DNA from 3 places in the Kocuria sp. KH4 genome. Region 1 is predicted to be linked to each of the others. Evidence: riboswitches for the same ligand, from Rfam matches in the RefSeq annotation. Region 1 holds a riboswitch; each other region holds the start of a gene.

Region 1 (4,120 bases):
CGGCAGCTGCGGCTGCGGGACATCGGCGGCATCATCGTCATCGACTTCATCGACATGGTGCTCGAGTCCAACCGCGACCTCGTGCTGCGCCGCCTGGTGGAGTGCCTGGGACGGGACCGCACCAAGCACCAGGTGGCCGAGGTGACCTCCCTGGGGCTGGTGCAGATGACCCGCAAGCGGATGGGCACGGGTCTGCTCGAGGTGTTCTCCGAGCCCTGCGAGCACTGCGCCGGCCGCGGCGTCGTCGTGCACGACCACCCGCTGGAGGGCCGCACCGGCGGCGTGCCGGGCGAGATCCGCGACCAGCGGCCCAACCGCACCGACCGCACCGACCGCAAGCGCAGCCGCCGCGGCCAGGGCGAGCAGCAGCCCGCCCGCCCGGAGGCCCGCCCCGCCGAGCCGGATCCCGCGGAGAAGGCGAAGGCCGAGGCCGCGCGCACGGCGTTCGCGACCATCGCGGCCGCCACCCACCACGAGGCCCCGGAGGAGGCGGAGACGCCCCGCGCCGAGGAGCCGGACGCCGCCGCCGAGTCCCGCCCGGAGGGCTCGGGACGTTCGCGGAAGAAGCGCCGCGGCAAGCGCAGCCGCAGCCGCGGCCAGGGCGCGGAGACCGCCGCCGAGCCGCAGGAGACCGGGGAGACCCGCTCCCCGGCCGAGCCCGAGCCCACCGCCGAGGAGCCCACCGCCGAGCAGGGCTCGCGCCTGACGATCAAGGGCGAGGTCATCGAGCTCCCGCAGGGCCACGCGTCCGACACCGAGGAGCCCGCCGAGGCGCCCCACCTGAGCCTGGACTCGCTGGCGGAGGCCTTCGGCCCGCGGACGCCGGAGCGGCGCACCCCCGCGCCGGCCGGCGACACCGGGGCGCCCGCCGCCGCGGCCCCGGACGAGACGGCCGGACCGGCGCCGCGTCCCGCCGAGGAGCGCCCGGCCACGGGCGGCGCCCCGGCCGGACCCTCCTCCGGGACGCCGGTCGGGACGCCGGTCGAGGCGCCCGCGGAGCCGGCGCGCCCGCGCCGCCGCTCGCGCCGCGCCTCGGCCCCGGCCGCCCGACCGGGGGAGGCCCAGGTGACCGCCGGTCAGGCGGCCGCCGCCGAGGGCGGACGGCACGAGGCCACCACCGCCGCTGCGCTCCCGCAGCGCGCCGCCGGGGACGGGCCGACCGTCGTGGGCGTCGGCGTCAAGGCCGAGGACCTCACCAGCGGCCGGCCCGCCGGCCAGGGCTGAGCGCCCGCCCGCCGAGGCACCCCGAAGGACCCCGACCCGCCGGTCGGGGTCCTTCGCCGTCACCGGGCCCGTCCTCCGGCCCGGCGCGGGACCGGTGCCTGCCAGCCTCCCGCCGGACCCCCGGCCGTCACACGACCCGCCCTCCTGTCCGGCCGCCCGGGTGCGGGAGTAGCGTGGTCGCACCACACGCGGGCGGCCCGACCGGGCGGACCCCCGGCCCGCAGCGCCGAGGGGATGGCCATGAGCAGCAAGCAGATCGTACTCACCGCGGGCACCGAGCTCTTCGGGCACCGGGACCCCTCGGCCCTGGACCGGCACTGGGCCCCGGACTTCCGGCAGCACTCCGGGCTCGGCCCCGACGGCCGGGAGGGGCTGCGCGCCGTCCTCCACCGGCTGCCGGAGGACTTCCGGATCGAGACCCTGCGCGTGCTCGAGGACGGGGACATGGTCGCCGTCCACTGCGTCTACCACGGCCTCGGCCCGGAGCCGCTCGTGGCGGTGGACGTCTTCCGCGTGGCCGGCGACCGCCTCGCCGAGCACTGGGACGCCCTCGCGCCGCTGCCCGGCGGGGCCGCCGGGGCGCACCGGATCGACGGCCCCCGGCAGGTCACGGACCACGAGCACACCGCGGCGAACAAGGCGCTGATCACCGAGTGGGTGCACGAACGGCTCCTGGGCGCGGACCGTGAGGCCCTCCGGGAGCTGGCCCGCGATCCGCGCTACGCCGAGCACGGCGCCGGCCCGGACGCCCCGCTCTCCCGGCGCGTCCTCCACCGGGTGCTCGGCGAGGGCGACCTCGTCCTGACCGTCACCGAGGGCACGCTCGCGCCCGACGGCGCGGACCCGGAGCACGGCGGCCGGCGACCGGCCGGCTGCTACGACCTGTGGCGGGTCGTGGACGGGCGGATCCTCGAGCACTGGGAGGTCGTCCAGCCCGTCCCCGAGCGGATGCCGCACGGCAACGGCTTCTTCTGACCGGGCGGGCCGGCGCCGGCCGGGGGCTAGACTGGCGGAACACCTGACACGGGGTGCCGCGCGAGCGGCTGAGATCACACCCGTCGAACCTGATCTAGCCAGTACTAGCGAAGGGATGTCGCTGATGCGCGATGCCGTACCCCCGCCCGCCCGCACCGCAGGAGCCGAGGGGGCGCCACCGGACCCCGCGCTCGCCGAGGACGCCGCCACGGCCCTCGAGGAGCTGCGCACCGCGGCGCCGCTGGTGCAGTGCATCACCAACACCGTGGTCGCCAACGTCACCGCCAACGTCCTGCTGGCCGTGGGCGCCTCCCCGGCCATGACCGACATCCAGGGCGAGGGCGGAGTCTTCGCCGAGCTCGCCGACGGGCTGCTCGTGAACACCGGAACGCCCACCGCCGAGCAGCGCGGCGCCGCCTACGAGGCCGTCGGCGCCCGCCAGCGGGCCGGCCGCCCCTGGGTCCTGGACCCCGTGGCCGTGGGCGCCCTGCCCGTGCGCACCGCGCTGGCCCGCGACCTGCTGCGGCACCGCCCGGCGATCGTGCGCGGCAACGCCTCGGAGATCCTGGGTCTCGCCGGCGGCGCCGGCGGCCGGGGCACGGACGCCACCCACGGCGTCGACGCCGCCCGGGACGCCGCCGCCGCGCTCGCCGCGCAGGCCGGCTCGGCCGTGGCCGTCTCGGGCCCGGTCGACCTCGTGCACGCCCCCGGCGGGGGCGTGGTGCGCGTGCCGCACGGCACGCCGCTGCTGACCCGGGTCACCGGCGGCGGCTGCGCCCTGGGCGCCCTCATGGCCGCCTTCACCGCGGTGCGCGCCGATCCCGCCGCGGCGGCGATCGCCGCCACGGCGGTCTACACCCTGGCGGCCGAGGACGCCGCCGCCGGCTGCGCCGGTCCCGGCTCCTTCGCGGTGGCCCTGCTCGACCGGCTGCACGCCATCACCCCGGAGCAGCTCGCCGCCCGGGCGGAGCTCGTGCGCGAGGAGGGTGGCCGGTGAGCGCCCGCCTCGACCCCGCCGCCCTGGCCCTGCACCTCGTGACCGACACGGCGCTCAGCGCCCCGCGCAGCGTGCCCGACGTCGTGGCGGCCGCCGTCGCCGGGGGAGCCACCATGGTCCAGGTCCGGGAGAAGCACGCCCCGGCCCGGGAGCTGGTGGCCCTGCTCGTGGCCGTCGCGGAGCGCGTGGGACGGGACGTCCCCGTGCTCGTCGACGACCGGGCCGACGCCTACCTGGCCGCCCGGGCGGCCGGGGCGCCCGTCGCCGGGGTGCACGTCGGCCAGAGCGACCTGCCCGTGGAGCTGGCCCGGCGGATCTGCGGGCCGGACGCGGTGGTGGGGCTGAGCGCCGCCACGGCGCCGGAGCTCGACGCCGCTGCCGCCCTGCCCCCGGGCACCGTCGACTACCTCGGGGTCGGTGCCGTGCGCGCCACCCGGACGAAGCCCGACCACCCCGAGCCGCTGGGCGTCGAGGGCTTCGCCCGCGCCGCGGCCCGCGCCACCCTGCCGTGCCTGGCGATCGGCGGGGTGCGGGTCGAGGACGCCGCCGCCCTGCGCGCGGCCGGTGCGGCGGGGCTGGCCGTGGTCTCCGGGATCTGCGCCGACCCCGATCCCGGGGCCGCGGCCGCCCGGTACGTGCTCGCCTTCGGCCGCGTCCCCGAGGAGGTGGCCCGATGAGCGCCCGGGTGCCCCGCGTCCTGGCCGTCGCCGGCACCGACCCCACCGGCGGGGCGGGACAGCAGGCGGACCTGAAGTCGATCGCGGCGATGGGCGGCTACGGCATGAGCGCCGTGACCGCCGTCGTGGTGCAGAACACCCTCGGGGTGCGCTCCGTCCACGTCCCGCCGGCGGAGGTCCTCGCCGCCCAGTTGGACGCCGTGGCCGAGGACGTCGGGATCGACGCGGTGAAGATCGGCATGCTCGG
Region 2 (4,120 bases), on a different contig from region 1:
GGGGCTCACGCCCCACTGCGGGGCCTGCGGGGCGTCCGCGATCGAGGGCGGCGACGACGGCGGCCCGGCCGGGCCGCTCGCCGGTGCCGTCGGTGTCGGAGGAGCGACCGGGGGCGCTGCGGGCGGCGGCGTCCCGCCGGAGAGCACGGGCCCGTCCTCGCGGTGGCCCCGCTCGGCCTCCGTCAGCAGGGCCACGAAGCGCTCCAGGGACTCCGAGCCGTCGTACTCGCGGGCCAGGAAGCGCTCGGCGCGGCGGCGCACCACCCGGTAGACGCGCCCGTCGTCGGGGATCGAGAGGTCCCGGGCGGCCCGGGCCACGGCCAGCGGCGGCTGCTCGGGCAGCGGGTTCGTGCCCCACTCCAGCAGCCCGGTCAGCAGCGGCCGTTCCAGCACCGAGGCCATCGCCGCGCGGGCGCCGGGCACGCGGGTGAGCTCCAGCAGCCCGCTCGGCGGGGCCGAGGGGCAGCCCGGGACGTCGCCGGGCAGCCGGGCCGCCCGCTCGAGCCAGAACGTGTCGCCGAAGAGGGTGGCCAGCAGCACGGCCGCCGCGAGCCGGTCCTCGCCGGGGGCGGCGTCCTCCGGGGCGCCCTCCTCCCAGTGGGTGCCCAGCGCCCGCCGGGCGGGCTCGCCGGCCAGCCGGACGCGCAGCTGCACGTCCTCCGGGCCGCGGGCGGTCTGCGCGGGATGCTCCACCGCGTGCCGCACCTGCGGGTCGAGCTCGGGGTCCATGGGCCACTCCTCCGTCGTCGTCCGTGAGGTCCATGCTCCCAGATCGGGCTGTGCGGCGGCGGGGAGCCGGTGGGGAGTTGCGCCGGGCGCGTCCGGCGCAGGCCCCGCCCGGCGTGTCCGGCGGGAAGCGTGCCGGGCGGGGAGTGCGTCAGGCGGGGAGCAGGCTGCGCAGCTGCCCGGCGGCCAGGCGCGGGTCCGGGGCCTCGGTGACCGCCCGCACCACCACGGCGCCGCGCGCCCCGGCGGCCAGCACCTCGGGGAGGCGCTGCTCGTCGATGCCGCCGATGGCGAACCACGGCACGGGCGCGGCCGCCGGGTCGGCGTCCAGCCGGGCCTCGGTCAGCGCGGCGACCTCCCGCACGAGGCCCAGGCCGGTGGCGGGCCGGCCCGGCTTGGTGGGGGTCTCCCACACGGGCCCGGTGCAGAAGTAGTCCACGTCCGGGTCGGCCAGCGCGGCCCGAGCCTGGTCGAGGTCGTGGGTGGAGCGGCCGATCAGCACGTCGGGGCCGAGCAGCCCCCGGGCCTGGGCGGGGGTGAGGTCGCGCTGGCCGGCGTGGAAGACGTCCGCGCCCACGAGCGCGGCGAGGTCGGCGCGGTCGTTGACGGCGACCAGCGTGCCGTACTCGGCGGCGACCCGGCCCAGCAGCCGCAGGGCGGCGATCTCCTCGTCGGTGTCGATGCTCCGGTCCCGCAGCTGGACGACGTCCGTCCCGCCGGCGCAGACGGCGTGCAGGAACTCCTCGAGGTCCCCCTGGATGCGGCGCGCGTCGGTGCACACGTACAGCCGGGCGGCGAGGAGCCGGTCCGTGCGCGTGGTGCGCAGCGGCGAAGCGGCGGGGGCGGGGACGTCCTGGGTATGCTGGGTCACACGCTGATGATAGGTCAGCGGTTCTGCGGGAGCCCCACGAGGGGCTGAGAGGGCGTCCGGCGCCGACCGCCACACCTGATGCGGGTCATGCCGCCGTAGGAAAGGACGATGCCGGTGACGTCCGTGCCCCCCGTTCCGAGCTCCGCCGCCCAGCACGTGCGGGCCGACGTCGCCGTGGTCGGAGCCGGGGTGGTCGGCCTGGCCACAGCGTGGGAGCTGCGCCGCCGCGGCCGCTCGGTGGCCGTGGTGGACCCCGAGCCCGGTGCCGGGGCCAGCCGGGCCGCGGCCGGGATGCTCGCCCCGGTGAGCGAGGTCCAGTACCAGCAGGAGCCGCTCTACCCCCTCATGCTCGCCTCGGCCGCCGCCTACCCGGCGTTCGTGGCCGCCGTGCAGGAGGCGGCCGGCGGCTCGGTGGGCCACCGCGCCACCGAGACGCTCGTGTGCGGCGTCGACGCCGCCGACCGGCAGGCCCTGGCGGACCTGCGGGAGCTCCAGCGGCGCCACGGCATGGCCGTGGAGCCGCTCCCGCTGCGCGCCGCCCGGGCCCTGGAGCCGGCCCTGAGCCCGCGGCTGTCCGCCGTGCACCGCGTGCCCGACGACCACCAGGTGGACCCGCGCCGGCTCGTGGCCGGGCTGCTCGCCGCCCTCGTCGCCCCCGCGCTCCCCGTCCCCGCGCTCCCCGGCCCGTCCGGGGCCTGCGGGACGGACGGCGCCGACGGCGGGCCCGCCCGCCTGGTGCACGACCGCGCCACGGGCCTGCGCCACGGCCCCGACGGCGCGGTGACGGGCCTGCACCTGGCCTGCGGCGGGATGGTCTCGGCGGCGGAGACGGTCCTCGCCCCCGGCACCGGTCTCACCGGCCTGGCAGGCCTGCCCGGGTCCTGGCGGCCGCCGCTGCGCCCGGTGCACGGGGACATCCTCCGCGCCCGCCCGCCCCGCGGGGCGCCGCCCCTGCTCGAGCGCACCGTCCGGGGCCTGGTCCACGGGGTGCCCGTCTACCTGGTGCCCCGCGACGACGGGACGGTGGTGATCGGGGCGACCTCCCGCGAGGACGGCCTCGACGGGACCAGCGCCGGGGGCGTGTTCCGGCTGCTGCGCGACGCCCAGGCCGTGGTCCCCGGCGTCGCCGACCTCGAGCTGGTCGAGGCCATGGCCCGCGCCCGGCCCGGGACCCCGGACGACATCCCGTACCTGGGCCGCGTCCGCGGACCGGAGGCAGGCCCGGTGCCCGGTCTCGTGGTCTCCACCGGCTACTTCCGCCACGGCGTGCTGCTCGCCCCGCTGGCCGCCCGCCTCGCCGCGGAGCTGGTGCTCGGCCGCTCCGGCGCGGACCCGGGCCCCGACGCCGAGTACCTGGCCACCACCGACCCGCACCGCTTCGACCGTCCCGTCGAGGCGCCCACCACGGACCCCGCGACCGGGTCCCGCACCCCGCACAGGAGCACCCGATGACCGCCATCACCCTCAACGGCCGCCCGCACGTCGTGGCCGGGGACACCACCGTCGGAGACCTCGTGGCCGAGACCGTCGGGCGGCCCCTGGGCCCCGACGGCGCCCCGCTGGACGGCCGCCGGCTGGGCGTGGCCGTGGCGGTGGACGCCGCCGTGGTCCCGCGCAGCCGCTGGGGTCGGACCCCCGTGGCCGAGGGCCAGGCCGTCGAGATCATCACCGCCGTCCAGGGAGGCTGACATGACCCACCCCGCACCCCTCGCGGACCCGCTCGTGCTCGACGGCGCCGCGCTGTCCTCCCGGCTGATCATGGGCACCGGCGGGCTCAGCTCGCTGCACACCCTGGAACAGGCCCTGCTCGCCTCCGGCACCGAGCTGACCACCGTGGCCCTGCGCCGCTACGCCCCCGGCCACGGCGACTCGCTGTTCGCGATGCTCGAGCGCAACGGCATCCGGATCCTGCCCAACACCGCGGGCTGCTACACCGCCCGGGACGCCCTGCTCACCGCCGAGCTCGGCCGCGAGGCCCTGGAGACCGACTGGGTCAAGCTCGAGGTCATCGCCGACGAGGACACCCTGCTGCCCGACGTGGTGGAGCTGCTCGACGCCACCGAGCAGCTCGTGGCCCGCGGCTTCCGGGTCTTCGCCTACACCTCCGACGACCCGGCCGTGGCCCGCCGGCTGGAGGACCTCGGCGCGGCCGCCGTGATGCCCCTGGGGGCGCCGATCGGCACCGGGCTGGGGATCCTCAACCCGCACAACATCGAGCTCATCACCTCCCGGGCCTCGGTGCCCGTGGTGCTCGACGCCGGGATCGGCACCGCCTCCGAGGCCGCCCTGGCCATGGAGCTGGGCTGCGACGCCGTGCTGCTGGCCAGCGCCGTGACCCGAGCCCAGGACCCGGTGGCCATGGCCACCGCGATGCGCCACGCCGTGGCCGCCGGGCGGCTCGCCGCCGGCGCCGGGCGGATCCCGGCCCGCCGCCACGCCCGGGCGTCTTCGCCGATGGCCGGGCGGATCGGCGCCGGCGCGCCCGACGGCACCCCCGACGGCATGTCCGACGGCGGGCCGGCC
Region 3 (4,120 bases), on a different contig from region 1:
CTCCTGGCCCTGATCCGCGTGTGGAACCGCGTGTTCCTGCGCAGCCCGGAGGACGCGGAGTACCCGGACCCGATCCTGCTGGCCCCGGTCCCGGCGGGCTCGCGCTTCCTGCTGACCTCCGGGTCGGTCGACGACCAGGAGGGCCGGTTCGCCGGCAAGGGCGACGTGCGCCTCATGTCGCCCTCGATGCTCGGCGGCGCCTCCGCGCTCGTCGCCGTGGGGGTCGCCCTGACCGTCTTCGCCGGCCCGCTCTTCCAGCTCGCGGACAACGCCGCGGAGAACCTGGTCCACCCCGAGCGCTACGTCACGGCCGTCCTGGACCCCGCGTCGGTTCCCCGGCCCGTGCTGGAGGAGGCCCCGTGAGCCCGCGACCCAAGAACTCCCTGCTCGTCGAGCTGCCGCTGCTGGTGTGGCTGGTGCTCGTGTGGGGCGCCCTGTGGGGCGACTTCGGCGTCGGCAACCTGCTGTTCGGCGCGGTGCTGGCGCTGCTCGTGACCTGGGTGCTCTACCTGCCCCCGGTCCAGCTCTCGGGCCGGTTCAACCCGCTGCAGTTCGCCGTCTTCGCCGTGAGCTTCGTGGGGCAGGTCGCCAAGGCCAGCGTGGACGTCATGCTCGTCGCGGTCCTCGTGGGCCCCCGGACCCGCAGCGCGGTCGTGGGCGTGGACCTGCGCACCCGCTCGGACCTGCTGCTCACCGCCACCGGCCACACCATGGCCCTGATCCCCGGCTCCATCCTGGTGGAGGTGGACCGCGCCCGGTCCACGCTCTACTTCCACGCGCTCAACGTCCGCACCCCCGAGGATGCCGAGGCCTTCCGGCGGTCGGCGCGGCAGGTCGAGGCCGCGTGGATCCGCATCATGGGCACCCGGGAGGAGCTCACCGCCCTGCGGGCCGAACGGCGCGGAGGGGACGGGGAAGGGCACGCGCAGGGGGACAGCGCGGCGATCAGCTCCCCGGTGACGTCCGGGCAGCAGATCGTCGGCGGACGGCGGGCCGACGTCCCCACCGGGACCGCCGAGCCCGGCGAGACCACCCGCAGCACCCGCACCACCCGGACCACCGAGGAGGACCGCCCGTGATGGGAATCGCCGTGGCCGTCGCCGCCGTGCTGCTCAGCGCGGCCGCCACGGGCACCCTCTACCGCCTGGCCAAGGGGCCGTCGCTGCTGGACCGGGTGGTGGCCACCGACGTCCTGCTGGCCATCGTGGCGGCCTCGCTGGCCGTGGAGATGGCCTACCACCAGCACCTCAACAACCTCATCCTCATGGTGATCGTCTCCCTGGTGGGGTTCATCGGCGCCGTGACCGTGGCGCGCTTCGCCACCCAGACCGCCGAGCACGGGAAGTGAGCCCCGTGCTGGACACCGTCCTGGACGCCGCCGCGGCCGTGTGCCTGGTCCTCGGGGCGCTGATGTCCCTGGCCGCCGCGATCGGGCTCGTCCGCTTCCCGGACCTGCTGACCCGCATGCACGCGGGGACCAAGCCGCAGGTCTTCGGGCTGCTGCTCATGCTCAGCGCCGTCGCCCTGGAGAACCGGGACCCGGTCATGATCCCGCTGATCGCGCTGGGCTGGATCTTCCAGCTGCTCACCGTGCCCGTCTCGGCGCACATGGTGGGCCGCTCCACCTACCGCACCAAGCACCTCAACCGGGCCACCCTGACGCGGGACGACCTGCAGGAGGTCCTCAACCGTGCCGGCGAGCCGGGCGGCAGCGGGGCGGCCCCGACCGGGCCCGCCCCCGCCCGCACCGACGGGGCCCGTCCCGGCGAGACCCTCCTCGACCCGCCCGCCGCGGACGGCCAGCACGCCGACGGACAGCAGACTGACGGATCCCGGGAGACACGTTAGGCTGGGCACGATCGACGGGCGCATCCGCGCCGCCCCGACGACAAGGAGCAGCAGTCCATGAACACGAAGATCCTCGAACTCGCCGGCACCGGCCTCTCGCTGGGCGGCGTGGCGCTCTCGCACAAGGTGCTCGGCGCCGCGTGGACGCGCATCACGGGGAACCCGCCCCCCGCCAAGAACCCGGACCCGGAGGAGGCCTGGACCGGCATCATCATCTGGTCCCTCGTGACCGGCCTCGTCGGCACGGTCATCAAGGTCGGGATCTCCCGCCAGATCGCGAAGATGGACTCGTCGTCCCGGAGCAACCCCAGGGCCTCGAGCCAGGCCGAGGTCTGAGCGCCGGCCGCCACCTCGCGCAGGGGCCCCTCCGGGCGGACACCGCAGCGGTGTCCGCCCGGACGGGCCCCTGCGTCGTCCGGGGGCGCCCCGCGACCCCGGACGGGCACGCGTGCCCGCGGCCGTGCACGGAGCGGGCGGGAGCGGGGTAGACTCGGTGCCACTGAAACGACAGGGGAGCGCACCCCGCCGGCGACGGCGGCAGAGCGCTGAGAGTGCGGATCACCGCAGACCCTCGAACCTGCTCCGGTTAGCACCGGCGAAGGGAGTCGAGCACCTCAGGGGTGGCTCGCGGACGTGCGCTCCGGCCGTGTCCGCGCGAACCCTTCCCCTCCTGGCACCGATGGCTCGCTGAGCCCAGGAGGAACACACCGTGAACACCACCACCCACCGTCCCGCCGGACGCAGCCGCACGTCCGGGTCCTCGTCCTGGCGCGTCGTCGACATCGTCGTGGCCGCCGTCCTCGCCGCCGTGTGCGCGGTCGTCTTCTGGGCGTGGTCGAACCTGCTCTACCCCGTGGTCGGCGCCGCCGCGGTGACCTATCCGCCCGCCGTGGGCCTGATCGCCGGCGGCTGGCTCGTGGCCGGCGTGCTCGGCGGCCTGATCATCCGCAAGCCGGGCGCCGCGCTGTTCTGCGAGCTGCTCGCCGCGGTCATCGAGGGCTTCCTCGGCACCCACTTTGGCTGGACCGTGGTCCTGTCCGGCCTCGTCCAGGGCCTCGGCGCCGAGCTGGTCTTCGCCGCGGTGCGCTACCGCCGCTACAACGCCGCCGTGGCCGCCGCCGCCGGTGCGGTCAGCGGCGTCTTCCTCGGCGTCAACGAGAGCATCATCTACAACTACGAGTGGGCCCTCGGCCACCAGGTCGTCTACGTGGTCCTCGCGGCCCTCTCGGGCGCGGTGCTCGCCGGGCTGCTGCTGTGGGCGGTGGTGAAGGCCCTCGCCGCCACGGGCGTGCTGCAGGGCCTGGCCTCGGGCCGGGTCGCGCGGCGATGACCGCCGCGGCGGTGCGCCCTCCCGGTGCGCCCACCGCCGCGGGGGCCCGCATCGAGGCCCGCGGCTTCGGCTGGCACCACCCCGGCCGGGAGACCCCCGCCCTGCAGGGCATCGACCTCGCGGTCGGGCCGGGGGAGCGGGTGCTTCTGCTGGGGCCGAGCGGGGCGGGGAAGTCGACGCTGCTGCACGCCCTCGCGGGGGTCTTGCACGACGACGACGGGCTCTCCCGGCAGGGGGAGCTGCTGCTCGACGGCGCGGACCCGGACCGGGTCCGGGGCCGCGCGGGCCTCGTGCAGCAGGACCCCGAGTCCCAGGTGGTGCTCTCCCGGATCGGGGACGACACCGCCTTCGGCCTCGAGAACCTCGCCGTGCCCCGGGAGCAGATCTGGCCGCGGGTCCGCGCCGCCCTCGACGACGTGGGGCTGCCCCTGCCGCTCGAGCACCCCACCGCCGCCCTCTCCGGCGGGCAGAAGCAGCGCCTGGCGCTCGCCGGGGCCGTGGCGATGAGCCCGGGGCTGCTCCTCCTCGACGAGCCCACCGCGAACCTGGACCCCGCCGGGGTGCGGCAGGTCCGGGACGCGGTGGCCCGGTGCCTGGACCGCAGCGGGGCCACCCTCGTGGTCGTGGAGCACCGGGTGGCGGTGTGGGCCGACGTCGTCGACCGCGTCGTCGTCCTCGGCCGCGACGGCGGGATCGCGCACGACGGGTCCCCGGCGCAGGTCCTGGGAGAGGCCGCCGACGAGCTGAGCCGCGCCGGGGTCTGGGTGCCCGGCCGGCTCCCGCCCACGCGCGAGCCCGCGCCGCCCCGGGCGGACGCGGAGGCGCTGCTGGGTGCGGCGGGGCTGGCCGTCTCGCGCACCCAGCCCTCCGCACGGCAGCTGCGCGCCCGGCGCCGGGCGCGGCGCCGGGGCCGGCCGCTGGGCGACGCCGCGGCGGGCCGGG

The links. A riboswitch is a leader RNA that binds a small molecule or an ion and turns the genes downstream of it on or off. The one in region 1 is predicted to bind thiamine pyrophosphate.
Region 2: linked by a shared signal. The riboswitch ahead of ACWCOM_RS02165 (FAD-dependent oxidoreductase) and the one ahead of thiM (hydroxyethylthiazole kinase) in region 1 are both predicted to bind thiamine pyrophosphate.
Region 3: linked by a shared signal. The riboswitch ahead of ACWCOM_RS01590 (ECF transporter S component) and the one ahead of thiM (hydroxyethylthiazole kinase) in region 1 are both predicted to bind thiamine pyrophosphate.

What each region holds. Positions count from the first base shown of each region.
Region 1 is NZ_JBSJYX010000025.1:39,126-43,245, reverse strand. Features, by position in the region: gene ACWCOM_RS15615 (Rne/Rng family ribonuclease) at 1-1,224, shown strand, start outside; gene ACWCOM_RS15610 (nuclear transport factor 2 family protein) at 1,465-2,199, shown strand; TPP riboswitch at 2,239-2,332, shown strand; gene thiM (hydroxyethylthiazole kinase) at 2,324-3,196, shown strand; gene thiE (thiamine phosphate synthase) at 3,193-3,873, shown strand; gene thiD (bifunctional hydroxymethylpyrimidine kinase/phosphomethylpyrimidine kinase) at 3,870-4,120, shown strand, end outside.
Region 2 is NZ_JBSJYX010000002.1:9,426-13,545, reverse strand. Features, by position in the region: gene ACWCOM_RS02175 (hypothetical protein) at 1-729, opposite strand, end outside; gene thiE (thiamine phosphate synthase) at 878-1,597, opposite strand; TPP riboswitch at 1,613-1,716, shown strand; gene ACWCOM_RS02165 (FAD-dependent oxidoreductase) at 1,706-3,049, shown strand; gene thiS (sulfur carrier protein ThiS) at 3,046-3,285, shown strand; gene ACWCOM_RS02155 (thiazole synthase) at 3,287-4,120, shown strand, end outside.
Region 3 is NZ_JBSJYX010000001.1:328,205-332,324, reverse strand. Features, by position in the region: gene ACWCOM_RS01615 (Na+/H+ antiporter subunit D) at 1-363, shown strand, start outside; gene ACWCOM_RS01610 (Na+/H+ antiporter subunit E) at 360-1,079, shown strand; gene ACWCOM_RS01605 (monovalent cation/H+ antiporter complex subunit F) at 1,076-1,348, shown strand; gene mnhG (monovalent cation/H(+) antiporter subunit G) at 1,354-1,848, shown strand; gene ACWCOM_RS01595 (DUF4235 domain-containing protein) at 1,906-2,184, shown strand; TPP riboswitch at 2,348-2,469, shown strand; gene ACWCOM_RS01590 (ECF transporter S component) at 2,558-3,178, shown strand; gene ACWCOM_RS01585 (ABC transporter ATP-binding protein) at 3,175-4,120, shown strand, end outside.